DNA from 2 places in the Marinobacter sp. MIT930201 genome. Region 2 is predicted to be linked to the other one. Evidence: predicted binding sites of a transcription regulator. Region 2 holds the regulator's gene; the other holds the start of a gene.
The links. The regulator sigma-54, encoded in region 2, starts transcription at its own class of promoters, with help from an activator protein. The targets are predictions, from matches to a motif close to ANTGGCATNNANNTTGCTNT.

Region 1: a site for sigma-54 is predicted at 4,142-4,161, ahead of SIC19_RS11395 (PEP-CTERM sorting domain-containing protein). Genes of this name have one in related genera too.

Annotation. Positions count from the first base shown of each region.
Region 1 covers NZ_CP138916.1:2,501,093-2,509,028, forward strand. Annotated here, with positions in the region: gene SIC19_RS11380 (efflux RND transporter permease subunit) at 1-1,213, shown strand, start outside; gene SIC19_RS11385 (efflux transporter outer membrane subunit) at 1,206-2,600, shown strand; gene nfsA (oxygen-insensitive NADPH nitroreductase) at 2,619-3,356, opposite strand; gene SIC19_RS11395 (PEP-CTERM sorting domain-containing protein) at 3,481-4,098, opposite strand; gene bla (class A beta-lactamase) at 4,264-5,121, opposite strand; gene SIC19_RS11405 (DNA-3-methyladenine glycosylase I) at 5,122-5,790, opposite strand; gene SIC19_RS11410 (DUF2897 family protein) at 5,872-6,051, shown strand; gene SIC19_RS11415 (MHYT domain-containing protein) at 6,209-7,489, shown strand; gene SIC19_RS11420 (hypothetical protein) at 7,453-7,936, opposite strand, start outside.
Region 2 covers NZ_CP138916.1:3,545,415-3,553,350, reverse strand. Annotated here, with positions in the region: gene mlaE (lipid asymmetry maintenance ABC transporter permease subunit MlaE) at 1-192, opposite strand, end outside; gene SIC19_RS16190 (ATP-binding cassette domain-containing protein) at 192-1,004, opposite strand; gene SIC19_RS16185 (KpsF/GutQ family sugar-phosphate isomerase) at 1,231-2,211, shown strand; gene SIC19_RS16180 (KdsC family phosphatase) at 2,211-2,768, shown strand; gene lptC (LPS export ABC transporter periplasmic protein LptC) at 2,769-3,359, shown strand; gene lptA (lipopolysaccharide transport periplasmic protein LptA) at 3,454-3,975, shown strand; gene lptB (LPS export ABC transporter ATP-binding protein) at 3,953-4,678, shown strand; gene SIC19_RS16160 (RNA polymerase factor sigma-54) at 4,831-6,357, shown strand; gene hpf (ribosome hibernation promoting factor) at 6,482-6,790, shown strand; gene ptsN (PTS IIA-like nitrogen regulatory protein PtsN) at 6,885-7,355, shown strand; gene rapZ (RNase adapter RapZ) at 7,384-7,936, shown strand, end outside.

The sequences.
Region 1 (7,936 bases), 1.0 Mb from region 2:
AGGCTTTGCCTTCTCCTTCATGCCACCGCCGATCCTGGGCTTGGGTAATGGCTCCGGCTATCAGTTGTTCATCGAGGACCGTGGGAATCTCGGTTACGGGGCCCTGCAGAACGCGGTGAACCAGTTCCAGGGGGCCATCAGCCAGACACCGGGCATGGGGTATCCCATCACCAGTTACCAGGCCAATGTGCCGCAACTGGATGCGGAAGTGGACCGGCTCAAGGCCAAGGCCCAGGGCGTGCCCCTGACTGAAGTGTTCGACACCCTGCAGACCTACCTGGGGTCCACCTATGTCAACGACTTCAACCGGTTTGGCCGTACCTGGCAGGTCATCGCCCAGGCAGACGCCCCCTACCGCGACAGCGTGGAGGACATTGCCCGCCTGCGCACCCGTAACGACCAGGGCGAGATGGTGCCGATCGGCTCGATGGTGAACATTCGCCAGAGCTTCGGACCGGACCCGGTATTGCGTTATAACGGCTACCCCGCAGCGGATATCGCCGGGGAGGCGGACCCAAGGGTGCTGTCATCGGCCCAGGCCATGGATACGCTGACAGCGCTGGCGGACCAGGTGCTGCCAGCCGGAATGGCGTTTGAATGGACCGACCTGAGCTATCAGCAGGCCACCCAGGGTAATGCCGCGCTGGTGGTGTTCCCGCTTGCCATCCTGCTGGTGTTCCTGGTTTTGGCAGCGCTTTATGAGAGCTGGACCCTGCCGTTGGCGGTGATCCTCATCGTGCCCATGTGCATGCTCTCGGCATTGATCGGCGTGTGGTTTAGCGACGGGGACAACAATATCTTTGTCCAGGTGGGTCTGGTGGTGTTGATTGGCCTGGCCTGCAAGAACGCCATCCTGATCGTGGAATTTGCCCGCGAACTGGAGCTTCAGGGGCGGAGCATTGTGGAGGCGGCGCTGGAAGCCTGCCGGTTGCGGCTGCGGCCCATCATCATGACCTCCATCACCTTTACCGCTGCGGTTGTGCCCCTGGTGCTGGCCACCGGCGCGGGCGCCGAGGTGCGTGAGGCTCTGGGCACGGCCGTATTTGCCGGCATGATCGGGGTCACCCTGTTTGGCCTGTTCCTGACTCCGGTGTTCTACGTGGCGCTGCGCAAGCTTTCTGGAAGCCACCCGCTGAAGAGCCATCATACATCCACACTGTCTTCCGATGACGGCGATAGCGAAGACGCATTGCCAGGAGGTAGCCATGCTTAAAGTCATCACCATGACGGGGGCTCTGGCCCTGTTAACAGGATGCGCCGTGGGCCCAGATTACCAGGCCCCGACGACGCCGGAACCGAATGCGTTTTCGGAAGGGCGAACCATGGTTGCCGGTGGAACCGATCAGCAGCGTTTCTGGCAGGGATTTGATGATCCTTTGCTGGCACGCCTGATTGATGATGCCCTGGCCGCCAACCTCAGTCTGGAAGGCGCCGTCGCTCGCTATGAGCGCGCGGCCGCCCTGCTGTATGGCGCCGAGCGGGATCAATGGCCCAGCGTCACGGCCAGCGCCTCTGGCGCCGAACAGTATCTTGCGGATATTGAGCAATCTCCCCCCGGTGCCGGGCCAGAACGGGTGCAGCGTTACCAGGCTGGCGTTGCCGCCAGTTGGGAGCTGGATCTGTTCGGGCGCCTTCGCCGTGCGACGGAGGCCCAAAGGGCGGAACTGGAGGCAGCCGGTGCCGATCTCGGTGCCGTTCAGGTAGCCATCGCGGGCCAGTTGGCCAGCAGCTATTTTGAGCTGCGAGGCCTTCAGCAGCAGTATCAGGTTGCCCTGCAGAGTGTGGCTTTGCAGCAGCAGTCACTGGACATCGTGGAAGCCCGGGTAAAGGCCGGGCGTGGTACCGAGTTTGATCAGGTCCGTGCCCGTGCCCAACTGGAACGGACCCGGGCCGAATTGCCCACCCTGCAGGCGGGGATACGAGGGGCCATGCACCGCATTTCCGTGCTGACGGGCCAGCCGCCGATGGCGCTTGTCGATACGCTGTCACCTCGTGGAGCGCTGCCGGAAACCCTGCCGACGATTCCCGTGGATAGCCCGGGGGAAGTTCTGCGCCGCCGCCCGGATATCGCCGCTGCTGAGCGACGCCTGGCGGCCTCCACCGCCCGCATTGGGGTGGCCACCGCTGACTTGTTCCCTCGCTTTACCCTGAGCGGGCTAATCGGTTCCGTTGCCGGCGACACCAGCGATCTGTTCACCGGTCCGGCGGAAACCCGACGCGTTGCCCTGGGCATTGACTGGACTTTCCTGGACCACGACCGGGTCAAATCCCGTATCGAGGCGGCAGGAGCCGATAGCCGTGCGGCATTGGCCAGCTACCAGCAAACGGTGCTGGAGGCCCTGGAAGAGGCAGAAACGCGGCTGGTGCGTTATCAGCGAGCGCAACAGCGGGAAGAGCGGCTGGAACAGGCGATGAATAATGCCGAGCACGCCGTGGAACTGGCCCGGGCTCGCTATGAAGAAGGGTTTATCGGCTATTTCGAGGTGCTGACGGCGGAACAGGAGTTCACCGCCACCCGGGATGCGGCCGTGCGTAGCCGCACAGCGGTCACCCTGGCGATGGTGGATGTCTACCGCTCGCTGGTAGGTGCGCCGGGGTAAGTCTCCCGGCGATCCTGATTACTTCATCTCGAAGCCCTTGCCGCGCAGGAAATCCCGCATGTGGGGGCGCAACTTGGATGTAAACAGTGGTTTCAGCTGTTGCGACCAGTTGGTGTCCTTGGTGCCCCCGGTGCGGGCCTGGTAATAGGTGTTCATGGTGGTGTCGAATTCCGCCACCAGTTCCGGATCGCGTTCGCTTTGGTAATAATCCTCTTTGAGGATGGACGCCAGTGGCAGTCTCGGTTTCACCTCGGGTGCCTGGTCCGGATACCCCAGGCACATACCGAACACCGGATATACATGCTCCGGCAGACGTAGTAGCTCGCTCACCTCCGCTGGGTTGTTACGTATGCCCCCGATATAACACAGGCCCAGCCCCGCCGATTCTGCTGCGGTGGCAACGTTCTGGGCCACCAGGGCAGTATCGATGCTGGCCACCAGCAACTGCTCGGTCATCCCGCGGACTACCTCGGCACCTGCGCGTTCCGCGGCATCCGTGGCCCGTTTCATGTCTGCGCAGAACACCAGAAAATCTGAACTTTCCGCCACATAGCGTTGGCCGCCACTCAACTCCGCAAGGGCCTCTCGGTTGTTCGGATCGACCACATGGATAATGGAGTAAGCCTGCACATGACTGGACGTAGCGGCGCTCTGGCCAGCCCGGATCAGTTCCTCGAACAGCTCGCGGGGAATCCTGCGGTTCTGGAACTTGCGGATTGAACGGTGTGATTTAAGAAGCTCAATGGTGGGATTCATAGCGCCCTTCAGCATGACAACGGAAAGCGCTTATCCTGCCATTGGCAGGCGATGATGGCAAAAAGGGCCCCGCAATCATCATTACGGGGCCCTTTTAGAGGTCGAGCGTTTTTTTAGCCAGCGACTAGCGGCGACGGCGAAAGCCCAGGCCGAGCAGACCTAGCCCCATCAGCGCCAGCGTGCCCGGTTCAGGGACCTGTGCGGTTACTCTTACGTCGTCGAGGAAGTTGCCGACGGTGCCATCCGGGCTCACGGAAGTGAACTTGATGGTGGTTTCCAGAGCGCTGGCAATGAAGCTTCCTGAGAAGATGCTCCAACCACTCGTTACATGATCATTCAGCAGCGAATCGGCACTGTTTCCATTGGAAATCAGGGACAACATGAAGCTTTCAGAGTTGTTCTGGCGAGCGCGGTAAGCAAAGCTCAGGTCATAACGCTGGCCAATGGTGGTATCAATGGTCTGGTAGATGCCAAATGGGCCATCCATGTCCGGGTGGGCATTCAGCTCGGCAAACTGGCTGCCGTCATAAGCGTTCACGCTGTTGAAGCCACTCTCCCAGATTTCAATGTTGCTGCCGGTCCAGCCAGCGACCTGGTCAGATGTAAAAAACTGCCAGGTGCCCGTAGTCACGTTGGGGTTTTCGAAGCTGCCATTCTCGATCAGGTTAGCGGTTGCCGGAGCGGCGAATGCGAGGCCTGCGGCAAGGATGCCCAGTGTGGCGATACGGTTGATAATGCTCATGTGGCCTTTCCTTAATGGTCATCAGTGTTGATCTGCACTGATAAAGGCAACATGTGGGCCACTGTCAAAAATTCTCCTTGAATTCAGATGCCACGATGATTTTTGAGCGCAACCTTGAAGGCAGTGTGTAAAGAATTCTGACAGGCCGGCAGCTGTTGCTGGCGATCAGAAGTGCTTCACAATAGCGCCCCCGAGGTCTCTGATAGCGCCATTACGTTCATCAAAAGACGCACCGGTTTGCGTTATATAGATCGCGATCACCAGAGGCGGGCGATGGGGTGGCCATAGCACGGCAGTGATTGAACGGGAGCCGTGGCCGCCGGCTCCAGAGCGGTCTCCGATTGTCCAGTCCGGTGGTATCGCTGCCCGGAGCAAGTTGTCACTGACACGGTTGCCTTTGAGCCAGGTAACCAGAGTATCCCGGGAACCTTTGGATAGCGCCTCACCAAGTACCAATTTGCGGAGGTTCGCGACCATCGCCTTGGGACTTGTGGTATCTCGCAGGTCGCCCGGCGTGGCCTCATTGAGTGAGGTTTCCGTCCGGTCCAGCCGCGTAACGGTATCGCCCAGATCGCGTGCATACGCGGTAACGCCGTCGGGGCCATCAATGGCCCCCAGTACCAGATTGGCGGCGGTGTTGTCGCTGGTGGCCATGGTCGCTTCACACAGCTCCCGCAAACTCATACCTGCCTCTTCCCCTACACGTGTCTCAGTGACCGGTGAATAGGTCACCAGATCGTCCTTGCTGAAGATCACTCGCCGATCCAGATCAACAGTGCCGTTATCCACCTTTGCCAGCAACGCCGCACAGGCCAGGGTTTTGAAGGTGCTTGTGATGGGGAAACGGTCATCGCCGTGATAGTCCCAGGATTCTCCAGTCCCGGAATCATAGAGGGCGATGCCCACGCGTGCGTCCAGGCGCTGTTCCACGGTTTTCACCGCCTCAAGCAACGGGTTGGCGTGGACCAGAGAAAGCGTGGAGGTCATCAACCAAAGGGCGAGCATTAACAGGGCGGAACGCATCTAATCTCCCACTGAGTAAGACAGAATTCGCGACAGGTGGCTGTAGGGCAGGCCAGTTTCCTTATGCCAGTCGTTGAAGGCCTGCTGTGCCTGCATCAAGGCCTTTTTGCTGCCGGGGCTGGCATCCAGCCGTTCCTCCCGATGCAACCCGGCGGCCACATCCGACGACAGGATAAACCCATCCCAGCCTACCCGACGCAGGAAATATTGGGCGGTGTTGCCGCCGAGGCGGGCACCGTGGCGTTTGAACCACATCAGCAAGCCGACCTGATCGTGCGAAGGCCACTGGCTCAGGAAGGCTCCAAAGCCACCGTGCTCACGGGCGCCATCCACAATCATCCGGGCGTTGTCCGGCACCGTGCGAATTTTCTGCATGTTGCGCACAATGCGTTCATCCTGTGCCAGATCCTCCAGCACTTCTGGCGGAACCTGCTGCCAGTACAGCGGCACGAACCCCTTGAAGGCATCTTCAAATCCCGGCCACTTGTTCTCGATCACTCGCCACACGAAACCGGCCTTGAAGACGCAGCGTGTGACCTCGGACAGGTAGCGGTCGTCACCCATGGCTTCAAGCTCACCGGGCGCCGCAACCCGGGGCAATATGGCGCGTAGCTCGACTTCGCCGCCTTTGCGGGCGGCTGCCTGATTGTAAATTCTGGAGAAGGACATCGTAATTTCCGGAATCCGGTTGTCGGGTTGAAGGCGTGTGGTCCACTATAAGGTAAATGGGTTCAATGAAGGAGCCAAGCCATGCCACTTATCGGATGGGTTTTTGTCATAGTCGCGCTGGCCCTGGTGGTCGGCAGCCTCTTCGTGCTGCGGGACAGCGCCAACAGTATGAAGATCTCTGACGAAAAGATGAAAAAGATCCAGGAACGCAAGGCCGAGGTAGAAGCTGAGGAAAGTGCGGAGGACCGGGAGCAGTGGTAATTTGCTGTCCCCGTTAGACATTTCACGAAAATTCACATTGTCGATGAAACGGTAGCGCAAGAGCCCCGTATCTCTGATGAATTTCTCATTTCACGGCAGTTTGGCCATTGGCGAAACCGGTCGTGAACAGTGTTCATCCAGAAAAACGGGTTTCAGAATGACGGGATATTACGATTACACCCTGGTGGCCGCCTCCTTTGTGGTTGCGGTACTGGCATCGTACAGCGCGCTCTACTTCGGCGCACAGCTTGCTACGCTCGAACAGGCAAAAGCCAGGCTATGGCTGGCGCTCGGGGCTCTGACGATGGGAACCGGGGTCTGGGTCATGCATTTCGTAGGCATGCAGGCCTATGTGATGCCGATGGAAATGAGCTACGACCTCACCATTACCCTGATTTCCTGGGTTGCCGCTGTGGGTGCTTCGGGACTGGCCCTGCATATCATCGGCAAGGACCGCGCGGGCCCGCTGCAGATCGTTATCGGCAGCCTGTTCATGGGCGGCGGTATTACGTCCATGCATTACGTCGGCATGGCGGCCATGGAGATGGAGCCGGGGATGCGCTACGACCCGGTTCTGTTCAGTGCTTCCGTTGTCATTGCGGTCGGGGCCTCGGGTGTGGCCATGTTCATTTGCCGCCGCTTGCAGTCAGTACAAGGCCTCAAAGGAACCGCCCTCCAGCTCGGCGCCGCCCTGGCCATGGGCGTGGCTATCTGTGGAATGCACTACACGGGCATGGCTGCCATGATCTATCCTGAAAACGCCATGCCCGCTGCAGACAATCTGCTATCGGGTGATTGGCTGGGTGCCCCGCTGGCCCTGTTCAGTGGCGTATTGATCCTGGTCGCTCTTTTTGCCTCCGCCAATGACGTCAAGCAGCGCCGGAACGCTGAAATCCAGGCGCTGGAGGAATCCCGGCGTGTCGAGCGCAAAGCACTGTACGATTCGACCACAGGACTGCCCAACCGGGCCAGCCTGGCGAATCATCTGGTCAAGGAACTGGCAAGGAGTGAAACCGACAAACACGAGTTCGCTGTGCTCTACCTGGAGGTTGCCAACCATCGGGAGATTCCCGACAACCAAGCTGAAGACGCAATAGCCGCCCTGGCCAGAACCGTGAGGACAGCCTTCGATGAAGGAACCTACCTGGCACGCCATTCAACCAGTGCGTTCGTGTTGCTCGTGACAAACCCCGCAGACGACAAACACAAAGACCTGTATCAGCGCCTTCGGAATCTTCCGACGGAAACAGAAAGTGGCGTTACACTTGAACTTCGAGCCGGGCAGAGCGTGTTCCCCAACTCCGGGCGTAATAGCCGGATGCTGATGAAAAAAGCGATGGAAACCTCAGAGCTTCGAAAGCTGGGGCTCGCCAGCATGAACGAAGAGGTAAAATCGGCGGATTACTTCGAGGCGCGTTCAGCATTGCCGGAAACATGATGCTGGCGGGTCAACGACGCCAGTTCATTTTGCAGCGGATCCAGCAACCGGGCCCTGACGGTAGGATGCACTCGCGATTCCGGGTAGCAAATGACCAATCGAATGTGGGATATGTGTTCGTCCTTCGGGAAAACAATATTCTCAACGTACTGGCCTGATTGGCTGGCTTTCATCAGGTTGCGCTCAGGCTTTTGATCGGACCCAAGCCGGTCGCCCTCTGAGAAAAAATTAAGGCACCTGAAGACGTTGGCCGGCGCCTTGCGGGGGTTGAATCCCCATTGGGCCGGCAACGTTCGGCCCAGGCCGCCTGCCGCAATGGTCACAACCAGGTCGACTGTGATGTCACGCCGGGCGAGTTCACGTGCCACCTTGATCGCCTCGAAACCGCCCTGACTATAGCCGACGATGGCTATTCTGCGGTTGGCGCCAGCTGCTTCGCTTAAATCG
Region 2 (7,936 bases):
GATAAACAGGCCGGACACCACAATGATGGCCAGGGACAGAACACCGACCGAGTAGAGTTGCTTCAGCAACAGCGGAAAACCAACCGAGGGCCGCGGAACACCTGCCAGGGCACCGACAAGGAAACGCCCGGAGCGACCGAGCGATGCAATCACGTTCAGCCCCAATCGGCCAAAAGCCGCCAGCCGGTCCATCAATCCCCCCTCCCGGCAACACTCCAGTCCAGAGCCGCATCCGCAGCCGGATAGTGGAACGGCACCGGACCGTCCGGATGACCACGCAGGAACTGCTGAACCTGCTCCGATGGGTGCGCCCTCAACTCCTCGGGCGTGCCGTCGCCTATGATACGGCCGTCTGCAACGATACAGGCGTAGTGGCAGATACTCAGGGACTCCGGCACATCATGGGATACCAGCACGCTGGTCAGGCCCATGGAGCTGTTGAGATCCCGGATCAGCTTCACCAGTACACCCATGGCAATCGGGTCCTGGCCGGTAAAGGGCTCGTCGTACATGATCAGCTCAGGGTCCAGCGCGATGCTGCGGGCCAGGGCCACGCGCCGGGTCATACCACCTGACAGCTCTGCCGGCATCAGATCCCGGGCTCCGCGAAGCCCCACAGCTTCGAGCTTCATTAGAACGATGTCGCGGATCATGTCCTCCGGCAAGGTGGTATGAACCCTGAGCGGGAACGCCACGTTTTCAAAGACACTGAGATCCGTAAACAGCGCTCCACTCTGGAACAGCATCCCCATCTTTTCCCGCAGACGGTAAAGCGCCTTGCGCTTGAGCTGAGGAACGTTCTCCCCCGCTACGGATATGCTGCCGGAATCCGGTTTCAGCTGGCCGCCGATCAGCCGCAACAAGGTAGTCTTGCCGGTGCCGCTCGGCCCCATGATGGCGGTAATCTTGCCGCGGGGAATGTCCAGGCTGACGCCATCAAAGATACGACGATTCCCGCGACTGAAAACCACGTCTCTCAATTCAATGTAGGGGGATGTGTCCATACCTGCTTCCAGAACCGCCTGAGTGTCGGTGAACCCGCATTCCCAGCCTTTAATGAGTGCGCTACATTATGTCAACCTGCCGTGAACCTCAATCCATCCTTCACAAAATGAACTGATGTCAATGATCAGTTTTGCTGAACGTCTTGTCATGAAGGGCAGCCAAAGCCGTTGAAGTGATATACTTTTGCCACGACGAAAGCATCAACATTTCGAACCCGGAAGCCAGATGAACACCGAAACCAGCCAGACCTTCAAAGAATCCGCCCTCCGAGCCATCGAGATCGAGCGTGAGGCCATTCACGCCCTGACCGACCGGATTGATGACCGTTTCGTCCGCGCCTGCGAAGTCATCATGGCGTGCAAGGGGCGTGTTGTCGTGACCGGCATGGGCAAATCCGGCCATATCGGCAACAAGATCGCTGCCACCCTCGCCAGCACCGGAACGCCCTCGTTCTTCGTACACCCGGGCGAGGCCAGCCACGGTGACCTGGGCATGATCACCAGCCAGGATGTAGTGCTGGGCATCTCCAATAGCGGCAACACCAGCGAAGTGCTGACCATTTTGCCGTTAATCAAACGCATGGGGGCCCCGCTGATCAGTATGACGGGCAACGAGAACTCCATCCTGGCTCGGGAGGCCGTTGCCAACCTGGACATCAGTGTCGCCCAGGAGGCCTGCCCTCTTGGCCTGGCCCCCACCTCCAGCACCACGGCCACTTTGGTGATGGGTGATGCCCTGGCCGTGGCACTGCTTGAAGCCCGGGGGTTCAGCACCGAAGACTTTGCGCTCTCACACCCCGGTGGCAGTCTGGGCCGCAGGTTGCTGCTGCGTGTCAGCGATATTATGCATACCGGGGACCAGATCCCCCGAGTGCAGGAAGACACCACCCTCAGCGGCGCACTGTTGGAGATTTCCCGCAAGGGCCTGGGTATGACAACGGTCATTAACGCCGAGGGCGACCTGGTCGGTGTATTTACGGACGGCGACCTGCGCCGCACCCTGGACCGCTCCGTGGACATTCACAACACACCGATTGCCGAGGCCATGACCCGCAACGGTCGTGTGATCCACGATGACCAACTGGCCGCCGAGGCACTGAACATGATGGAAGAGCTGAAGATCAACGCCCTGCCCGTCATCAATCGCGACGGCAAACTGACCGGCGCTATCAACATGCACGACTTATTGCGGGCGGGAGTCATCTGATGGCCGACACTCTGCGCCCTCAATGGCCAGCGGAGCTGATTGAAAAAGCCGCTGCCATTCGCCTGCTGGCCCTGGATGTGGACGGCATCATGACCGACGGCACTCTGCTGTTCAGCGCTTCAGGCGATGAGATGAAAGGGTTCAACATTCTCGACGGCCTGGGCATCAAACAGGTTATGGCTGCTGGCATCAACGTTGCCGTCATTACCGGACGGCGCTCGCCGCTGACAGAGAAACGCATGAATGACCTCGGCATCCCGCACCTGATGCAAGGCCGAGAGGACAAGAAAATCGCCCTGCGGGAACTGGCTGCACGGCTGGAGATCGCGCCACACCAGATTGCCTACATGGGCGATGACCTGCCGGACCTGCCCGCAATCCGTTACGCCGGGCTGGGCATAACAGTACCCAACGGCTACTGGCTGGTGCGCCAGCACGCGGATTTTTGCACGTCGGCCGCGGGGGGTAGCGGCGCCGTCCGTGAAGCCTGCGAACTGCTGCTCTGCGCCTGCGGGCAGCTCAACGCAAGCCTGCAACCCTACCTGGAGCAGGACTGAATGGCCGCTGAAGCCCTCTTTACCCGGCCCTGGGTACGAACTCTGGGGCTGGCTGTCACGATAGTGGCACTGTTTTTCCTGCTCTGGCAAAGTGACGAGTCATCAGAGCCGGTGGATGCCGCCGCGCTGAGAGGCGAATCGGAACCAGACGGTTTCGTGGTCAATGGTCGCTATCTGTCTTTCGACGAGACCGGGCGGCTTACCGCACACTTCGAAAGCCCACGTATCGAGCAATTCGAGGCCCGCAACGAAACCATTATGGAATCGCCGAATGCGACGCTCTACGGCGAACCCGGCAACGCACCCTGGCAAGTCCAGGCCAACAAAGGCCAATTCATGGAAGCTGACGACCTGGTTTACTTGACGGGGGATGTTCGGGTGTCCCAGCAACCCCAAGGCGGGCGCCCCCTGACATTGACCACGTCAACGCTGACACTGGATAACACAGAGCGTACTGTTTACACAGACGCCCCGGTGGAACTGACCGACTCGTTCAGCCTGACCCGCGCCACCGGCATGAAGGCCTGGATTGATGACCGAATCCTCGAACTCGACTCTGACGTGGAAGGACGCTATGAGACCGGCAAGTAAATTCATGCCCAACCCTCACCGCAATAGGCACCAACCGGTGGCATCGCGCACGGCAGTCTCAGCGATTGTCCTGGCGCTGACATTGACCGTGGGCATGCCGTTCGCCGCGGCCTTTGATCTTGAGTCTGACCAACCCATCAGGGTCAATGCCGACAATGCTCGGCTCGACGAAGGCCAGGGCATTGCAACCTATACCGGCTCGGTTGAAATGAGCCAGGGCGATGCCAACCTTATGGCGGACAAGGTTGTACTCCACCGGGATGAGAATGGCGTCAGCCGCATTGAAGCCACCGGTACCCCGGCACGCTACCGCCAGCCTGCCATGGAAGGCCAGGGCGAAACCGACGCCCGCGCACTTACAATCACCTGGTCCGCCTCCGACAACCGGGTTACCTTTCGGCGCGAAGCTGTGATCGAACAGGGCGGCAACCTGTTCCGGGGCGACGTCATTCATTACGACAGCGCCGAACGCGTGGTGACCGCAGAGGGCTCTGCTGACCAGGGCGATGGCAGCGGTCGCGTCGAAATGGTCATCCAGCCACGCGGCAACTCCGGCAACAATCCAGATAACAACCCTAACGGACAGGATACCGATGGCAGTTCTCAGGGCCAGTAACCTCGCAAAAAGCTACAAACAGAAGAAGGTCGTCATCGACGTTTCCCTGGAAATTCGCAGTGGCGAGATCGTCGGCTTGCTCGGCCCCAACGGCGCGGGCAAAACGACGTGTTTCTACATGATTGTTGGCCTGGTTTCCGCCGACAACGGTCGCATCACCATCGACAATCAGGACATCACGCCCCTGCCCATGCACGGCCGTGCCCGCAAGGGAATCGGGTACCTGCCCCAGGAAGCATCCGTGTTTCGCAAGCTCACCGTGCGCGACAACATACTGGCGATCCTGGAAACCCGCCGCGAACTCAAACGCGCTGACCGGGAGGCCAAGTTAGAGGAACTGCTTGAAGAGTTTCACATTACCCACATCCGCGATAGTGTCGGCATGGCCCTGTCAGGCGGTGAGCGACGGCGGGTGGAAATTGCCCGGGCGCTGGCGATGGAACCGGCGTTCATCCTGCTGGACGAGCCCTTCGCCGGTGTCGACCCGATCTCCGTGAGCGACATCAAGCAGATTATCCGACACTTGCGGGACAAGGGTATCGGCGTACTGATCACCGACCACAACGTGCGGGAAACCCTCGACATCTGCGAGAATGCGTACATTGTCAGCGGCGGCCACATCATTGCCTCTGGTAATTCGGACGATATACTGGCCAACCAGCAGGTCAAGGAAGTGTATCTAGGCAACGAGTTTCGCCTGTAGTAGACTCGGCAAAGAACTTGCTTGGTGCGGCAAGTAGCCAGCATACAAAGAGTTTTTGTGCAACCCCGGCTCCAGAAAGCGCCCTGATGACGTAAAGAGAGAGCCTGAGTGACGGAAGAGAGAGACCGAGTGACGGATCCTGAACCATGGTTATGAAAGCCTCACTACAGTTAAAGCTGGGTCAAAGCCTGACCATGACGCCCCAGCTGCAACAGGCTATCAGGCTTCTGCAGCTCTCCACCCTGGACCTCCAGCAGGAAATCCAGCAGGCACTGGAATCCAACCCAATGCTGGAAACCTCGGAAGACGACGACAACCAGAATCCGGAATCAACGGACAGTGACAACGAGTCGTCTGAAACAGCGTCAACCGAGGAATCCAACACCGCTTCAGACACTGCTACCGAGTGGGACGAATCCGAAAATGGACCTGACTGGTCATCAGAAACGGACAGTCCCGACACCATTCCCGATGATCTTCCCGTCGACACCGCCTGGGATGACATTTACCAGTCAGCCCCCGCGTCAGCAGCCCGTAACGACGACGAAAACGACCACGACTTCGAAACCCGTAACTCCCCCACCGAAACGCTCCAGGACCACCTGGAATGGCAACTGAACCTGACGCCCATGAGCGAGCGGGATCAGGCCATCGCCCATGCCCTGATGGATGCGGTTGATAACCACGGCTACCTGACCTCTCCGCTTGAAGAAATTCATTCAGGCATGGTGGACGAATCCGACGAAGACCCGCTGGAACTGGACGAAGTGGAAGCCGTTCTTCATCGCCTGCAGCACTTCGATCCACCCGGCGTGTTCGCCCGTGATCTGCAGGAATGCCTGCTGATCCAGCTGAACCAACTGCCCCCGGAAACACCCTGGCTGGCTCAGGCGCGACTGGTGATTACCCACTACATAAACCTGCTGGGTAACCGCGATTACGCCCAGCTGTTGCGCCGCAGCCGCCTGAAAGAAGAACAGCTACGGGATGTCCTGGCACTTATTACCGGTTTGAACCCCCGCCCCGGCGACACCCTGGACCAGGCCGAGCCGGACTATGTCATCCCGGATGTGATCGTGCGCAAGCACAATGAGCGCTGGCGCGTGGAACTGAATCCTGAAATTGCACCACGCATTCGTGTGAATGCAAGCTATGCTTCTCTTATAAAGCGTGCGGACAGCAGCGCCGACAACACCTACCTGCGGGACCAGTTGCAGGAGGCAAAGTGGTTCATCAAGAGCCTGCAGAGCCGCAACGAAACCCTGCTCAAGGTGGCCACGCGCATTGTCGAGCACCAGCAGGGGTTTCTGGACCATGGCGAGGAAGCCATGAAACCATTGATTCTCTCGGATATTGCCCAGGCGGTGGAAATGCACGAGTCGACCATTTCAAGGGTCACCACCCAGAAATACATGCACACACCGCGGGGCATATTTGAACTTAAGTATTTTTTCTCGAGCCATGTCAGTACCGACGAAGGTGGAGAGTGCTCATCCACGGCAATCCGCGCGATGATCAAGAAGCTGATTGCAACGGAAACTCCGAAAAAGCCATTGAGCGATAGCAAAATTGCAGCCATGCTAGGAGACCAGGGTATAAAGGTGGCTAGACGAACCGTGGCCAAGTATCGCGAGGCAATGCACATTCCTCCGTCCAACGAGCGAAAGCGATTGGTGTAGGAAGCGTCTGTTCCCGGCCTCACGGGGAGAGCCCTTTCCTGAAAGTATACCGCCTGCAGCATAACGCTGTGGCACACAGCCGGTATCCTAACGGGTGCCGGCAAGCTGAAAACAGGAGAAGCCTATGCAACTCAATATTTCAGGCCATCACGTAGAACTGACTCCCGCACTGAAAGATTACGTATCAGGCAAATTTGAAAAGCTTGAGCGGCACTTCGACCATATCAGCAATTGCCAGGTTACCCTTGAGGTGGAAAAAGTGCGCCAGATGGCGGAAGCTACGCTTCACGTGATAGGTGGTGAGATTCACGCAAAGGCCGAAAACAGCGATATGTACGCTGCCATTGATGGACTGGTAGACAAGCTGGACAGGCAGATTCTGAAGCACAAGGAAAAGAACGTAGACCGGATGCACGGGAATGGCGCCCGCTAGGACGACGCCCCGGCATGACAGTTAATCGAGCTGCGGCACTGGCTAACCATGCAATAGGTGCCGCAGCCTTTTTTTACGGAAATGCAGTCGATTCATGACCGACACATCCCTGACTATCGAGAACATTCTCGCGCCGGAGCTAACCCTTTGCCGGGTGCCTGCCTCCAGCAAAAAGCGGGTTATGGAAACCATTGCCGAGCAGATCCAGCAGCACGACTCTTTGCTCAGCGACACCCAGATATTCACCAACCTGGTCGCGCGGGAGCGACTGGGGAGCACAGGCATCGGACAGGGCATCGCGATCCCCCATTGCAGGCTGGAAGGGCTGGATCACGTGGTCGGCGTATTGCTGACCCTGGAAGAAGGCGTTGCGTTCGATGCTATCGACAATCAGCCGGTGGACCTCGTCTTCACCTTGATTGTCCCCAAGGAAGCCACCAGCGAGCATCTTGAGCTTTTGAGCCAGCTTGCCGAAAAGTTCAACGAGCGTGCATTCTGCGACCAGCTGCGTCAGTGCACTGATGCAGGCTCTCTCTATCGCCGGATGACAGCCGAGACAGGCTGAACCACTCCACATCCAAGGTGAACGGGCTATGAAACTGATCATCGTCAGCGGCCGATCAGGTTCCGGGAAAAGTACCGCGTTACATGTTCTGGAAGACCTGGGCTTTTACTGCATTGACAACCTGCCCATTGGCCTCCTGTTCCCCCTCACGCAGGAAGCCACCAACCAGAACTCTCCCAGCCGGCTGGGAAAGATGGCGGTCAGCATCGATGCCCGTAACCTTTCCGGAGAATTGAGCAACTTCGAGGATATCTACCGCAGCCTTCAGGATACTGGCGTAACCATCGAGATCATCTATCTCGACGCCGATGAACAGTCTCTTCTGCAGCGCTTCCATGCCACGCGCCGAAAGCATCCACTGAGTGATGACAAGACCTCCCTGAGGGAGGCCATCGGTAACGAAAAGAAGCTTCTGGAGCCGCTCTCCAAGCTGGCAGACCTCTACATCGACACCACGGGGCTGTCCATGTATGAGCTCCGGGATATGGTGAAGCAGCGGGTTGCGGGCAGGCGTCACCAGGAACTGGCGCTGCTGTTCCAGTCGTTCGGGTTCAAGCACGGTGTACCGTTGGATTCGGACT